DNA from 2 places in the Pseudomonas sp. B21-054 genome. Region 2 is predicted to be linked to the other one. Evidence: predicted binding sites of a transcription regulator. Region 2 holds the regulator's gene; the other holds the start of a gene.
What was found. The regulator FliA, encoded in region 2, starts transcription of late flagellar genes. The targets are predictions, from matches to a motif close to CTAAAGTTTNNNNNNNNNNNGCCGNTAA.
Positions count from the first base shown of each region.

Region 1: LOY70_RS11965 (methyl-accepting chemotaxis protein) is a predicted target of FliA. The motif match lies at 4,717-4,744, and genes of this name have one in related genera.

Region 1 covers NZ_CP087204.1:2,642,001-2,649,187, forward strand. Annotated here, with positions in the region: gene LOY70_RS11945 (methyl-accepting chemotaxis protein) at 1-606, opposite strand, end outside; gene LOY70_RS11950 (chemotaxis protein CheA) at 640-2,730, opposite strand; gene LOY70_RS11955 (lipid asymmetry maintenance protein MlaB) at 2,770-3,054, opposite strand; gene LOY70_RS11960 (response regulator) at 3,070-3,438, opposite strand; gene LOY70_RS11965 (methyl-accepting chemotaxis protein) at 3,450-4,667, opposite strand; gene LOY70_RS11970 (MATE family efflux transporter) at 4,986-6,332, shown strand; gene LOY70_RS11975 (HAD family hydrolase) at 6,503-7,171, shown strand.
Region 2 covers NZ_CP087204.1:1,865,261-1,873,406, reverse strand. Annotated here, with positions in the region: gene LOY70_RS08315 (chemotaxis protein CheA) at 1-1,939, opposite strand, end outside; gene LOY70_RS08310 (protein phosphatase CheZ) at 1,970-2,755, opposite strand; gene LOY70_RS08305 (chemotaxis response regulator CheY) at 2,774-3,145, opposite strand; gene fliA (RNA polymerase sigma factor FliA) at 3,312-4,055, opposite strand; gene fleN (flagellar synthesis regulator FleN) at 4,052-4,882, opposite strand; gene flhF (flagellar biosynthesis protein FlhF) at 4,999-6,348, opposite strand; gene flhA (flagellar biosynthesis protein FlhA) at 6,360-8,146, opposite strand, start outside.

The DNA.
Region 1 (7,187 bases), 780 kb from region 2:
CAGCAGGGCGGCAACCAGCACGGCAATGATCGACAGGCGCGATTGTTCAAACAGTGTGGCGCCACGTTCGCTGGCCGCGCCGGCTCCGACATCGTTGAGCTCTACCAACTTCTGCAGGTCGGCGGTTACCAGATCGAATTGATGTTTGGACTCGCCCTTGAGCAGGGCATGGGCTTGCTCCGTTAGATTTTGCCGGGACAGTGCCAGCAGGTCCTTGCTGACCGCCAGGTAAGCGGCCCAATCATTGCGAGTGGTTTCGAACAGCTGGCGGTCTTCTGCGCTGGAGAGCAGTTTTTCATAGGTCGCCAAGCGTGTTTCAAAGGCCTTTTTGGCGTCTTCGGCTTCTTGCTCGACCATGGCGCGTTCCTGTTCGGAATCGGCGGTAATGTGGCGGTTTTCCTTGAGACGATAGTTCGCCCCGTAGAAGCGCATGCCGGAGGCGGCACGCATGGACGGCATCCAGTTTTCCCGGATCTCGACGGTGGTGCCGTTCACCTGGCCCAGCTGGATGATCGAGAACACCCCCATGACGGCGGTCAGCGCCAGCACCACAAGAAATGAAGTGATCAGTTTGGTGGCGATTCTAAGATCGTAGAACCATTTCATTGGGAAGTACCTCTCCATGGAATTGCGAAAGCGTCAGCGAGCCGTGGCTTGTTGTGATTGAGTTGAGGTGTAGCGGTTTTCTATGTGTACGATTTGGCTGAGCAGCGCCGGTACGTCGAGAATCAACGCCACGGCGCCACTGCCCAGGATGGTCGAGCCGCTGATCCCGCGCAGTGCGCCGAACAGCTTGCCAAGGGGTTTGATGACGGTCTGGAATTCCCCCAGCAAGTCATCCACCACCAGCCCTGCCTTGAGTTCGGCGTAACGCACCACCACCACGTTCTGCCGGCGCGAGGCCGGGCCTTCGTGGTTGAAGTGATCGCGCAGGTACACCAGGGGCAGCACCTCGCCGCGCAGATCGAGGTAGCCTTGTTCACGGCTGGCAACCCCGTCGTCTTCGCTCAGTTCGATGCATTCCTGGACCATGTCCAGCGGAATGACATAGGTGGACTGGTCGATACCCACCAGAAAACCATTGATGATCGCCAGGGTCAGCGGCAGCCGGATGCGCACCACGGTGCCTTTGCCCGGTTGGCTGTCCAGGTCGACGGTGCCGCGCAGCAGGGTGATGTTGCGCTTGACCACGTCCATGCCCACGCCACGTCCCGAAAGATTGGTGACGGCCTGGGCGGTGGAGAACCCGGGTTCGAAGATCAGGTTGTAGATCTCTTGGTCGGTCGGGCTCGCGCCGGGGGCGACCAGGCCGCGTTCCTGGGCTTTTTCCAGGATCCGGTCACGGTTCAGGCCGGCGCCATCGTCGGCGATTTCCAGCACGATGCTGCCGGAGTCGTGATAGGCGTTGAGGTGCAGATGGCCCTTGACCGGTTTGCCGGCCGCCAGCCGTGCTTCGGCGGTTTCGATGCCATGGTCCATGGCGTTGCGCAGCAAATGCATGAGTGGATCGCCGATTTTTTCCACCACGGTCTTGTCCAGCTCGGTTTCCGCGCCACTGATGATCAGGTCGATGTCCTTGCCCAATTCCTGGCTGACATCGCGCACGACCCGCCGGAACCGGTTGAAGGTTTCGCCGATGGGGATCATGCGCAGGCGCAGGGCGCCATCGAGGATTTCCTCCACCAGTGCGGACACCGTCGAGGTGGACTCCTGCAATGGGTCGTTATTGCAGGTGCGTGCCAGCAGGCTGGCCCCGGCACTGGCGATGACCAGTTCCCCCACCAGGTTGATCAATTCGTCCAGCTTGTCGGCGTTGACCCGCACATAGGCGCCGTCCTTGGCCTTGTTTTCGCCCTTGTCCGCTACTTGGGCGGGCAGTCGTGGGGTCGAGCGTTGATCGGCCATCAACTCGCCGGTGGTCATCATGGCGGTGCTTTCGGTACTGGCTTCTTGCGCTTGTGCAACCAGGTGGGTGCCGGCTGGCGTGGCGGGCTCGTCAACGGCGGAGATTTCGATCGCGCAGTCTTCGCGGACGAAATCGAACACTTCGTTGAGTGCCGCGTAAGGGGCGCTCGAACGGACGTCCAGTTCGAAACCCAGGTAGCAGGACTCGGCATCCCACTCTTCGAGCGAAGGCAGGGTGTCGGTCAGCGTGGTGATCTCGACGATTTCACCGAGGGTTTGCAGGTAGCGCAGGAACGACAGGGGGTCCATGCCGTTGCGGAAGACATCTCGGCCGAAACGCAGGGAAATGTGCCAGAGGCGCGCTTCGCCAGGCTCGGTCGCTGGGGTTGTGGCGGCCTGCGTGGGCCGGATGTCCGGCGCCGTCGGCGGTGCCTGATATTCCTGCAGGATCTGACACAGCTCCATTTCCCGGGCCAGGGCAGGGGGCTGCAAGGTCGAGCCCTGGTTGGCGACCACGTCGATCAGCTCGAGCATGTGATCGCCGGACTTGAGCAACACGGCGATCAAGCCCGGGTCGACGGCGACGCTGCCGTCACGCAGGCGATCGAGCACGTCTTCGACAATGTGGGTGAAGCTGACGATCGGTTCCAGGCCGAACAGTCCGGCCGAACCCTTGATCGTGTGGGCGGCCCGGAAGATCGCGCCGATGGCATCATCGTCTTCGGGGTCGCTTTCCAGTTGCAGCAGGGATTCTTCCATCGCCTGCAACTGTTCCCGTGCCTCGACAATGAACGTTTGTTGTGCCTGATCGAGATTGATGCTCACGCGCATATCCTTTGTCGTGTCCGACGTGTTACGGGGCCTCTAGGCAACCAGGTTGCACAGGGCAAGTGTTTCGGTGACGGCGTTGCTGTAACCGGTCAGCGTCAGTTGGGTACCTGCCTTGGGGGCCTCGCGCTGGACCATCATCAGCAGTTGCAGGCCGGCGCCGTCCATCTCCGTGACCTGCGAAAGATCCAGTTCCATATGTGGCGTCGCCCCCAGGCGCGGCAGCAGCTGCGCTGCCAGGTCCGCCGCGGTGTAGATCGTCAGCTCGCCGTCGATGTGAACCTGCGCGGTGTCATCCAATGTTTCGTACAGCAACGGCATCACAGCCTCCGGCAATCAGGGAAGAATCAGTTTGGACACCGCCGCCAGCATCTGCGCCGGCTGGAATGGCTTGACCACCCAGGCCTTGGCACCCGCCGCCTGGCCCTCTTGTTTCTTCGATTCCTGGGATTCGGTGGTGAGCATGATGATCGGCGTGAACTTGTAGCTGGCGAGCTTCTTGACCTCCTTGACGAAGGTGATGCCGTCCATGTTGGGCATGTTCACGTCACTGATGATCAGGTGCACTTTCTGTCCATTGAGCTTGCCCAGGGCATCCTTGCCGTCGCTGGCCTCGATCACATCGTAGCCGGCACTTTTCAACGCGATACCGACGACCTGCCGGACGCTCGCGGAGTCGTCGACAACCAATACACTTTTAGCCATGAGTGGCTCTCCTAAAAGAAGGTTATTTCCTGTGAAACCTGTTGCGCGCCCGAGTCGCCGCGGTGGTTGCGGCGTTGCTCGTCGGTGGCATAAGTGGTTTCCATGCGTGCCAGCCATTGGCGGGCGTCGATGGAGACGGCCTGGTCGGGCGACTGGCTGGCCTGCTGCATGTGCACATGCAGGTCCTCGATGTTGTCGCGCACGTGGCTGAGAATCTGGCTGACCCGATCCTGGAATTGCAGGCTGACCAGCACTTCGGTGAGTTCGTCGCGAATGCCGAAGCTTTCCTGTTGCAGCAGGTCAGCCGATTCGGCCAGCCGCCCGGTGACGCTCTTGAAACGCTCCAGCACGCGCTGGATGCTGTCTTCGGAGCCGGCCACGGAATGGCTGTCCTGGTCCGCGCCACTGGAGGCGGCCTGGACCAATTGGGTGATGGCGTTGTTGATGATGTCGACCTTGGCCGACATCTGCTGGCCGGTCTCGCTGGACTTGCTCGACAGGCTGCGCACCGCGTCCGCCACCACCGCAAAGCCACGTCCGGCTTCGCCGGCACGGGCGGCTTCGATGGCGGCGTTGAGGGCCAGCAGGTTGGTCTGCGCGGCAATCGCCGCGACATCGGCGGCCATGGTCCGTAGCTCGCCGGTGTAGGCGGTGAGGTTGCGGACCTGGGCCAACGTCTCGTCGCGGCTGGCCTGGGTGGCCTTCAAGGAATCGATCACCTGCACCAGTTCACTTTCGCTCTGGGCCAGCACCTGCACCGCGCCACCACTGCTTTTGCCGGTCAGTTCGCCGGCGGCCAGCTGCGAGGCTTGCACGGTGTCTTCCAGGCGTGAAGAAATGCCGGTGAAGCGGCTGGTCAGCGAGACAATCGCGGTTTCGGTCTGCTGCCGGGAGCTTTCCACCTGCTTGGCCCAGATCGGCATGGCGCCGAGGATGACTTCGTTGAGTTGTGCGCTGTTCTTGTGGCCTGGATGTTCGGCGGCGTGCAGCTCATTGCGGGCGATGGCCTCGGCGATGGATGCATCAAGCTGGTGACGTTGCGAACGGGCGCTCCATACGCCGGCACCGATGCCCAAGGCCAGGAGTGTGATACTCAAACCGATGTTTTGCGCACTCGGACCGTTGAGTGCCAGCACGCCGACGCCCGCGGCAATGGTCACTAGCACCGGATTCCAGAGCAGGCGTGGTTGGGATTTGGGGAAGGAATGACCGCGTGAATACGACGTCATGGTTCGGTCCTTGAACAGTGTTACAAACAGGTTATTTGCGAATAACTGGTTATCTGCGCCCCTCGTTCGGACTTTAAGACCGGCTGTCCGATTCCAGAATTGCTGTAGGCATTGGCCTACACGGTGCGTGGCACTGTGCTACTTCAGATTAGACACAGTCTGGAAAATGTCGAGGTGGACCGACGAAGGTATAAGCCCCACCCATGATTGATCGTTCCCACGCAGAGCGTGGGAACGATCAAATTCTTCTGAAACCAGATGTAAGGATTGAGCTAAATTACCCTGCATCGGATTTCGAACCTGCCATCACGAGTGCCCATGTCCACCCAGCCTCTCTGGAAAACCTACCTCCTGTTCCTGACTCCCATGGTCCTGTCCAACTTCCTGCAGTCCATGTCCGGCACGTTCAACAGCATTTACATCGGCCAGATGCTCGGCACCCAGGCATTGGCGTCGGTGTCGGGCATGTTTCCCATCGTGTTTTTCTTTATCGCGTTGGTGATCGGCCTGGGCGCGGGGGCGGGAGTGTTGATCGGGCAAGCCTACGGTGCCGGCGAAACCGGCACGGTGAAGGCGATCGCCGGTTCGACCTTGTTGCTGGGGGCGATCATTGGCCTGGTGGCGGCGGTGCTTGGCAGTGTCTTTGCGCGTCAGGCGTTGCAAGGGCTCGGCACGCCGGCCGACGTGCTGGAGGACGCCGTTTCCTATGCCAGGGTCATGCTGTGGATCCTGCCGATGTTGCTGGTATTCGTGCTGTTCACCCAATTGCTGCGCGGGGTGAGCGATACGGTGTCACCGATGTTGGCGCTGCTGGTGTCCACCAGCATCGGGTTGCTGCTCACGCCGGCGTTGATTCGCGGCTGGCTGGGGTTGCCGCAGATGGGCATCCAGAGCGCGGCATGGGCGGGGCTGGCGGGGACGACGTCGGCGATGCTGATGCTGGCGTGGCGCCTGAATCGCCGCGAGCATGCCCTGGCGCCAGACCGTGCGTTGTTCGCGGCGATGCGCCTGGACAGGGACATCCTCGGCAAGGTGCTGCGCATCGGCCTGCCGACGGGGTTGCAGATGGTGGTGATCTCGTTGTCGGAGTTGGTGATCCTGGCGCTGGTCAATCGCCACGGCTCCCAGGCCACGGCGGCCTACGGCGCGGTGACGCAGATCGTTAACTACGTGCAGTTTCCGGCGCTGTCGATTGCCATCACCGCCTCGATCCTCGGCGCCCAGGCCATCGGTGCCGGCCGGCTGGAGCGTCTGGGGCCGATCCTGCGCACGGGGCTTGCATTCAACCTCTGGCTCACCGGTGGGCTGGTGCTCCTGGGGTACCTGTTGTCCCACTGGCTGTTGGGACTGTTCATCACCGATCCGGCAGCGCGAGTGCAGGCCGAACATCTGCTGCACATCATGCTTTGGAGCCTGCTGGTGTTCGGCTTCCAGGCCATCGTCGGCGGCATCATGCGCGCCAGTGGCACGGTGCTGGTGCCGGTGGCGATTTCGATTTTCTGCATCGTCGGTGTGCAAGTGCCGGCGGCGTATCTGCTGGACGCGCACTTCGGGTTGCAAGGGGTATGGATGGCGTTCCCGGTGGCTTACCTGAGCATGCTGGTGTTGCAGACGCTGTATTACAAATTGGTCTGGCAGCATCAGCCGATTGAGCGGTTGGTGTAGTCGACCCACCGCTGGTCCCTGTGGGAGCGAGCTTGCTCGCGATGGCGTCGGCACACTCGGCATCGATGCAGGCTGATTCACCGCTATCGCGAGCAAGCTCGCTCCCACAAGGGTTCGGTGCCTGGCGATGTTACAGTGGCCGTCACCTGTCCCCCGTCACCGAGGATCCGATGCCAGCCAGCCCTTCACTCAACATTGCCTACCGCGCCTTCCTTTTCGACATGGACGGCACGTTGCTCAATTCCATCGCCGCCGCCGAGCGGATCTGGACACGCTGGGCCCTGCGCCACGGTGTGGACGTGGCGACGTTCCTGCCGACGATCCATGGCGTGCGCGCCATCGACACCATCGCCCGCCAGCACCTGCCGGGGGTGGATGCCCAGGCCGAAGCCGAGCAGATTACCCGGGAGGAAATCGAAGACGTCGAAGGTGTCGTGCAAGTGCCCGGTGCGGCTGCATTTCTGCAAAGCCTGCCGCCAGAGCGATGGGCAATCGTCACCTCGGCGCCCATGGCATTGGCCTTGCGCCGTATGGAAGCTGCGGGCATTCCGCGCCCCGGAGTAATGGTCACTGCCGAGGATGTTAGCGATGGCAAACCTAATCCCACTTGCTATCGACTGGCGGCCGAGCGGTTGCATGTGGCAGCGCAAGAGTGCCTGGTCTTTGAAGACGCCAAGGCAGGCATCCAGGCCGGTGAGGCGGCGGGGGCGGATGTGAGGGTGGTGACGGCGACCCATACGCATCCGCTGGTCAGCGTCCATCCGATGATCAAGGATTATCTTGGGCTGAGTGTCGAGGTGGGTGAGGGTGGGTTGATGCGGTTGATCCCGGTTTTGTGAGCGTGGTTTTGGGGGG
Region 2 (8,146 bases):
GGTGGAAGATCTCGTTGACGTTGACCAGTGGGAAAGCGAACGCCTGGTTGCCCAGCATCACCATCAGGGTCGGCATGATCGCCAGGGTCAGCGGGACCTTGATGACGATCTTCGAGCCCTGGCCCTTGGTCGAGTAAATGTTGATCGAACCGTTGAGTTGGGAAATCTTGGTTTTCACCACGTCCATGCCCACGCCACGGCCCGACACGTCGGAAATCTCGGTCTTGGTCGAGAAGCCCGGCGCGAAGATCAGGTTGTAGCACTCGGTGTCGCTCAGGCGGTCGGCGGCATCCTTGTCCATCACACCGCGTTTCACCGCGATGGAACGCAGTACGTTCGGGTCCATGCCTTTGCCGTCGTCGGAGATCGACAGCAGGATGTGGTCGCCTTCCTGCTCGGCGGCCAGTATCACCTTGCCGCTACGCACCTTGCCCGACGCTTCGCGTTCTTCCGGCGACTCGATGCCGTGGTCGACCGCGTTGCGCACCAAGTGGACCAGCGGGTCGGCCAGGGCCTCGACAAGGTTCTTGTCCAGGTCGGTTTCTTCGCCCACCAGTTCCAGGTTGATTTCTTTCTTGAGCTGGCGAGCCAGGTCACGAACCAGGCGCGGGAAGCGCCCGAAGACTTTCTTGATCGGCTGCATCCGGGTCTTCATGACCGCCGTCTGCAGATCGGCCGTGACCACGTCGAGGTTCGACACAGCCTTGGACATCGCTTCGTCCTGGCTGTTGAGGCCCAGGCGCACCAGACGGTTACGCACCAGCACCAGTTCGCCGACCATGTTCATGATCTCGTCCAGGCGCGCAGTGTCGACCCGAACGGTGGTCTCGGCTTCGCTGGCGGGTTTTTCCGCGGGTGGAGCCGCCGGAGCCCGGGCGGCTGCAGGGGCAGCGGCCGGAGCAGGCTTGGACGTTTCGGTCTTGGGTGTCTCGGCCTTGGGCTCAGGAGCCTTGGCAGCGGGTTTGGGCGCAGCAGCCTTGGCCGTCGGCGCGGCAGCCGCGCCAGCAGGCGCTGCGGCAGCCGTACCGACTTCAGTGAACTTGCCTTTGCCATGCAGTTCGTCGAGCAGCGATTCGAATTCGTGGTCGCTGATCAGGTCACTGCCAGCCGCGGCGGCGGTAGGCTTGGCCGGTTTCGGCGCGGAAGCAATCGCCGAATCCAGCGCGTCAACGGCAAACGTGCCCTTGCCGTGCAACTGATCGAGCAAGGCTTCGAATTCGTCGTCGGTGATGTCGGAGTTGTCGCCCGCCGCTTTCGGGGCGGCCGGGGCCGCCGCTGGGACGGCTGCATCGGGAGCGAACTGGCCTTTGCCATGGAGCTGGTCGAGCAACGACTCGAACTCGTCGTCGGTGATTTCATCACTGGCGGCAGCAGTCACATTGGCGGGCGCAGCAGGGGCTACCGACGCTGTCGGGGCCTCGGCCTGGGCCTTGACGGCGTTCAGCGAGTCCAGCAACTGTTCAAATTCGTTATCGGTGATGTCGCCCGATTCCTCGGCGACCGGTTCTTCAACGGCGGCCTCGACAGCCGGAGCGGGTTCGTCCGCCGATTGCGGCTCCGCCAGGCGTGCCAGCGCAGCGAGCAACTCAGGCGTGGCCGCGGTGATCGGCGAGCGCTCACGCACTTCGCTGAACATGCTATTGACCGCATCCAGCGCTTCAAGCACCACGTCCATCAGTTCCGAATCAACGCGGCGTTCACCCTTGCGCAGGATGTCAAACACGTTCTCGGCAATGTGGCAGCACTCCACCAGCTCATTGAGCTGGAGGAAGCCGGCGCCTCCTTTTACAGTGTGGAAACCGCGAAAAATTGCATTGAGCAAGTCCGCATCATCCGGTCGGCTTTCCAGCTCGACCAGTTGTTCAGACAGTTGCTCTAGAATCTCGCCGGCCTCAACCAGGAAATCCTGAAGGATCTCTTCATCGGCGCCGAAGCTCATTAATGGCTGCTCCTAAAACAGGGCTAAAACTCAGAATCCAAGGCTGGACAGCAAATCGTCCACATCGTCCTGACCGGACATAACGTCTTCTCTTTTATCGGCATGAATCTGCGGACCTTCACCCTGAGAGAGATGTTTTTGTGGATCTTTTTCAGCAAGGATCGCTTCACGGTCGTGTTCGATGCCTGCAAAGCGGTCGACCTGGCTGGCCATCAACACCAGTTTGAGCAGATTACTTTCGACTTCGGTGACCAATTGGGTCACGCGCTTGATCACCTGACCGGTCAGGTCTTGATAGTCCTGAGCCAGCAGAATGTCGTTGAGATTGCTTGCCACCGCGCGGCTATCGGCGCTGCTACGCGTCAGGAAACCGTCGACCCGCCGGGCCAGGTCCCGAAACTCCTCAGCGCCGACTTCGCGCCGCATGAACCGACCCCAGTCGGTGCTCAAGGCCTGGGCTTCCTCGCTCAGGCCATTGACCAGCGGCGTTGCGCTTTCCACCAGGTCCATGGTGCGGTTCGCTGCGGCCTCGGTCAGCTTGACCACATAACCCAGACGCTCGGTGGCGTCGGTGATCTGCGAGACTTCCTCGGCCTGGGGCATGTTCGGGTCGATCTGGAAATTGACAATGGCGCTGTGCAATTCACGCGTGAGCTTGCCCACTTCCTGATACAGACCCCGGTCACGGGTCTGGTTGAGCTCATGGATCATTTGAACCGCATCGCCAAAACGACCTTTTTCAAGGCTGTCGACCAGTTCGCGGGCATGTTTTTTCAGGGTCGATTCAAAATCGCCCATTGAAGATTCGTTATCCATAGCTCCCCCGTGGCGCGGTTAACCGATGCGTTCGAAGATTTTCTCGATCTTCTCTTTCAACGCCTGGGCCGTGAAGGGTTTGACCACATAGCCGTTTACACCGGCCTGAGCCGCTTCGATGATCTGCTCGCGCTTGGCTTCGGCAGTCACCATCAGCACGGGAAGGTGCTTGAGTTTTTCGTCGGCGCGCACATGGCGCAGCAAGTCGATACCGGTCATGCCGGGCATGTTCCAGTCAGTCACCAGAAAGTCGATGCTCCCGCTGTTGAGGACCGGAATGGCAGTGGTGCCATCGTCGGCCTCGACCGTGTTGGTGAACCCAAGGTCACGCAACAGGTTTTTTATGATCCGCCGCATCGTTGAGAAGTCATCAACGATGAGGATTTTCATGTTCTTGTCCAATTCGACCTCCAAGCAGTCTTAAACGCGTCCAGCACCTGAACGCGCCATTTCAATCAATCCGGCACAACACTCGACAACGGTCTGGAGCCCCGCGAATGGAGACTGGCGCAGTGCTTGCCAGACCAACCTCGTTCGCAGTGTCCCCACACTGCAGTCAGCGCGCTCGCCACTCCCCCAAACGCCCCCGCAAACGGGCCGCGCACTGGCTGTGTAACTGGCTGACCCGCGATTCGCTGACCCCCAGGACCTCACCGATTTCCTTGAGATTCAGCTCTTCGTCGTAGTACAACGCCAAGACCAGTCGCTCACGCTCCGGCAAATTGGCAATCGCATCCGCCAGCGCGCTCTGGAAACGCTCATCTTCCAGGTCACGCGACGGCTCCATGTGAGCACTCGCATTGTCCTCGTGCAGCCCTTCGTGTTCGCCGTCCTGCAACAGGTCGTCGAAACTGAACAGGCGGCTGCCCAAGGTATCGTTCAAAATCCCGTAATAATCATCGAGACTCAACTGGAGTTCGGCCGCAACCTCGTGATCTTTAGCGTCACGCCCGGTTTTAGCTTCAATAGCGCGAATCGCGTCACTGACCATACGGGTATTACGGTGCACCGAACGCGGTGCCCAATCGCCCTTGCGGACTTCATCGAGCATCGCCCCACGGATGCGAATACCGGCATACGTCTCGAAACTGGCGCCCTTGCTCGCATCGTATTTATTCGATACTTCGAGCAGGCCGATCATGCCCGCCTGGATCAAGTCCTCGACCTGGACACTGGCCGGCAACCGCGCCAACAAGTGATAGGCGATACGCTTGACCAGTGGCGCATAACGCTCAATCAGTTCGTATTGGGCGTCCCGTGCCGATTTTTTGTAGAGATGGTTGTAACCGCTGGCAGTCATAGCACGGGCCCTGCTGTTTGTTGCACAAGACGCTCGACGAAAAATTCCAGATGCCCGCGAGGGTTGGCCGGCAGTGGCCAGGTGTCGACCTTCTGGGCGATCGCCTTGAACGCCAGCGCGCATTTGGAACGGGGAAAAGCTTCATAAACGGCACGTTGCTTCTGGACGGCCTTGCGTACGCTTTCGTCGTACGGCACGGCGCCGACGTATTGTAGGGCGACGTCCAGGAAGCGATCGGTGACCTTGGTCAACTTGGCGAACAGGTTGCGCCCTTCCTGCGGGCTCTGGGCCATGTTGGCCAGGACGCGGAAGCGGTTCATGCCGTAGTCACGGTTCAATAACTTGATCAGGGCGTAGGCGTCGGTGATGGACGTCGGTTCGTCGCAGACCACCAGCAGTACTTCCTGGGCGGCGCGGACGAAACTGACGACCGAGTCACCGATACCGGCTGCGGTGTCGATCACCAGCACATCGAGGTTGTCACCGATGTCGCTGAAGGCCTGGATCAGGCCCGCGTGCTGGGCCGGGGTCAGATGAACCATGCTCTGGGTGCCAGAGGCCGCCGGCACGATGCGAATACCGCCTGGCCCCTGCAGCAGCACGTCGCGCAGTTCGCAGCGACCTTCGATGACGTCCGCCAGCGTGCGCTTGGGGGTGAGCCCCAGCAGCACATCGACGTTCGCCAGGCCCAGGTCGGCGTCCAGCAGCATGACCCGTCGGCCAAGCTCTGCCAGAGCCAGGGACAAGTTCACTGACACGTTAGTCTTCCCGACGCCACCTTTGCCGCCGGTCACCGCGATCACCTGTACGGGATGCATGCTGCCCATGTTCGTTCTTTACCTTGTCTTACTTAGACGGAGGCCACATTACTGGCTGCGCGTTCCCATTCGGAACAATGCATGGCAGACCATCGATGTAGGTACAAAAAATATTCATGATTACCTCAGCCGACCTGTTTGGTCGGGCTGTGGTAGATGTCAGCGAACATGTCAGCCATGGCTTCCTCGCTGGGTTCTTCCTGCATTTGCACACTCACGGCACGACTGACCAGTTGATGACGGCGCGGCAGATGCAAATCATCCGGGATCCGCGGTCCGTCGGTCAGATAGGCCACCGGTAGTTCATGACCGATCGCCAGGCTCAACACCTCGCCCAGGCTTGCCGTTTCGTCCAGCTTAGTCAGGATGCAGCCGGCTAGCCCGCAGCGTTTGTAGCTGTGGTACGCGGCGGTTAGAACCTGCTTTTGGCTGGTGGTTGCCAACACGAGATAATTTTTTGACCGAATGCCGCGCCCGGCCAGGCTTTCGAGCTGCATGCGCAGGGCCGGATCGCTGGCTTGCAGGCCGGCGGTATCGATCAGCACGACGCGTTTGCGCAGCAGTGGTTCCAGTGCCTGGGCCAGGGACTGGCCCGGATCCACATGGGTCACCGACACATTGAGGATCCGGCCCAAGGTCTTGAGTTGTTCCTGAGCGCCGATGCGGAAACTGTCCATGCTCACCAGGGCAATGCTCTGGGCACCGTACTTGAGTACATAACGGGCGGCGAGCTTGGCCAGGGTGGTGGTCTTGCCCATGCCGGCAGGGCCGACCATCGCAATCACTCCACCCTCTTCCAGCGGTTCGACTTCCGGTGTAGCAATCATCCGCGCCAGGTGCGCCAGCAACATGCGCCAGGCCTGGCGAGGTTCTTCGATACCGTTGATCAGCGCCAGCAGGTCCCGGGACAACGGGCCGGACAGGCCAATGCGTTGCAGGCGACGCCACAGGTTGGCCTGGGCTGGACGGCTGCCTTGCAGCTGGTTCCAGGCCAGGGAGCCAAGCTGGACTTCCATCAGTTCACGCAGGCTGTTGAGTTCAAAGCGCATCGAGTCCAAGGCACGCGGGTCGATACCCGCGCCTGGCGCGGCCGGAGCCGGTGCCGGACGACGTGGCTCGACCTGGGCCTGCTCGATCAGCGGCTCGGCGGCGGTCAACGGCAGGCCGGCCGTCAGCGGCTGACCGGCGAACAATTGACGATTGGTGCCCGCGCTGGCCTGGCCTTCGCTGCTGCGCAGGCTCAATTCGGCCTGGGCGCTGGCGATACGCGATTGGGTCTTGCGCAGCTCATCCTCGAGTTCCATGTTTGGAACGCGCGGGGCCAGCGCCGACAATTTGTAATCCAGGGCCGCCGTCAGCTCGACACCGCCAGCGATCCGGCGATTGCCAATAATGGCGGCTTCAGCGCCCAGCTCGTCACGAACCAGCTTCATGGCCTGACGCATATCGGCGGCGAAAAAACGCTTCACTTGCATAAACCACTACCTCAGCCGTTGGGCCCTACTGTCGCAACGATGGTCACTTGCTTGTTGTCCGGTATTTCCTGGTACGCCAGCACATGCAACCCCGGGACCGCGAGGCGACCGAATCGCGAGAGCATCGCGCGAATCGGGCCGGCCACCAGCAGGATCACCGGTTGGCCTTGCATCTCCTGCCGCTGGGCTGCATCGATCAGCGAACGCTGCAGCTTCTCAGCCATGCTTGGCTCCAGCAGAACACCCTCTTCCGAGCCTTGTCCTGCCTTCTGAAGACTATTGAGCAATATCTGTTCCAACCTTGGCTCCAGAGTGATCACAGGCAGCTCAGACTCAGTGCCTACAATGCTTTGGACGATTGCGCGGGATACGCCGACCCGAACCGCAGCCACCAGGGCGGCGGTATCTTGACTCTTGGACGCGTTGTTGGCGATGGCCTCGGCAATGCTGCGAATGTCGCGAACAGGCACCTGTTCGGCCAACAGCGCCTGCAACACCTTGAGCAATTGTGACAACGACACCACGCCCGGCACCAGCTCTTCCGCCAGCTTTGGCGAGCCTTTGGCCAGTACTTGCAGGAGTTGCTGGACTTCTTCGTGGCCGATCAGCTCGCTGGAGTGCTTGTACAGAATCTGGTTCAAGTGGGTCGCCACGACGGTGCTGGCGTCCACCACGGTGTAGCCGAGGGACTGAGCCTGGGCCCGCTGGCTGATTTCGATCCACACCGCTTCCAGGCCAAAAGCCGGATCCTTGGCGGTGATGCCGTTGAGCGAGCCGTAGACCTGCCCCGGGTTGATCGCCAGCTCGCGATCCGGGTAGATCTCGGCTTCGGCCAAGATCACGCCCATCAGCGTCAAGCGGTAGGCGCTCGGCGCCAGGTCGAGGTTGTCGCGGATATGCACGGTGGGCATCAGGAAGCCCAAGTCCTGGGACAATTTCTTGCGCACGCCCTTGATCCGCGCCAGCAATTGACCGCCCTGGTTGCGGTCGACCAATGGAATCAGGCGGTAACCGACTTCCAGGCCGATCATGTCGATGGGCGTCACGTCGTCCCAGCCCAGCTCCTTGGTTTCCATGGCGCGGGCTGGCGATGGCAGCAGTTCCTGCTGGCGCTTGACCTCTTGCAGGGCCTGGACCTTCTGCACGTTCTGCTTCTTCCAGAACAGGTAGGCGCCACCCGCCGCCAGGGCCGCCATGCTCAAGAAGGAAAAGTGTGGCATGCCAGGCACCAGGCCCATCACCGCCATCAGGCCGGCGGCAACCGCCAGGGCCTTGGGCGAGGCGAACATCTGCCGGCCGATCTGCTTGCCCATGTCTTCGGACCCCGAAGCGCGGGTCACCATGATCGCGGCGGCTGTGGATAACAACAGTGATGGCAATTGCGCCACCAAACCGTCACCGATGGTCAGCAAGGCGTAAACCTTGCCGGCGTCGCCGAAAGTCATGTTGTGTTGGAAGATACCGACGGCCATGCCGCCGATCAGGTTGATGAACAAAATCAGCAGGCCGGCGATGGCGTCACCGCGTACGAACTTGCTGGCGCCGTCCATGGAACCGTAGAACTCGGCTTCCTGGGCCACTTCCAGACGGCGCAGCTTGGCCTGGCCCTGGTCGATCAGGCCGGCGTTGAGGTCCGCGTCGATCGCCATTTGCTTGCCGGGCATCGCATCGAGGGTGAACCGCGCGCTCACCTCGGAGATTCGCCCGGCGCCCTTGGTCACCACGACGAAGTTGATGATCATCAAAATGGCGAAGACCACGATACCAACCACGTAGTTACCGCCGATCACCACCTCGC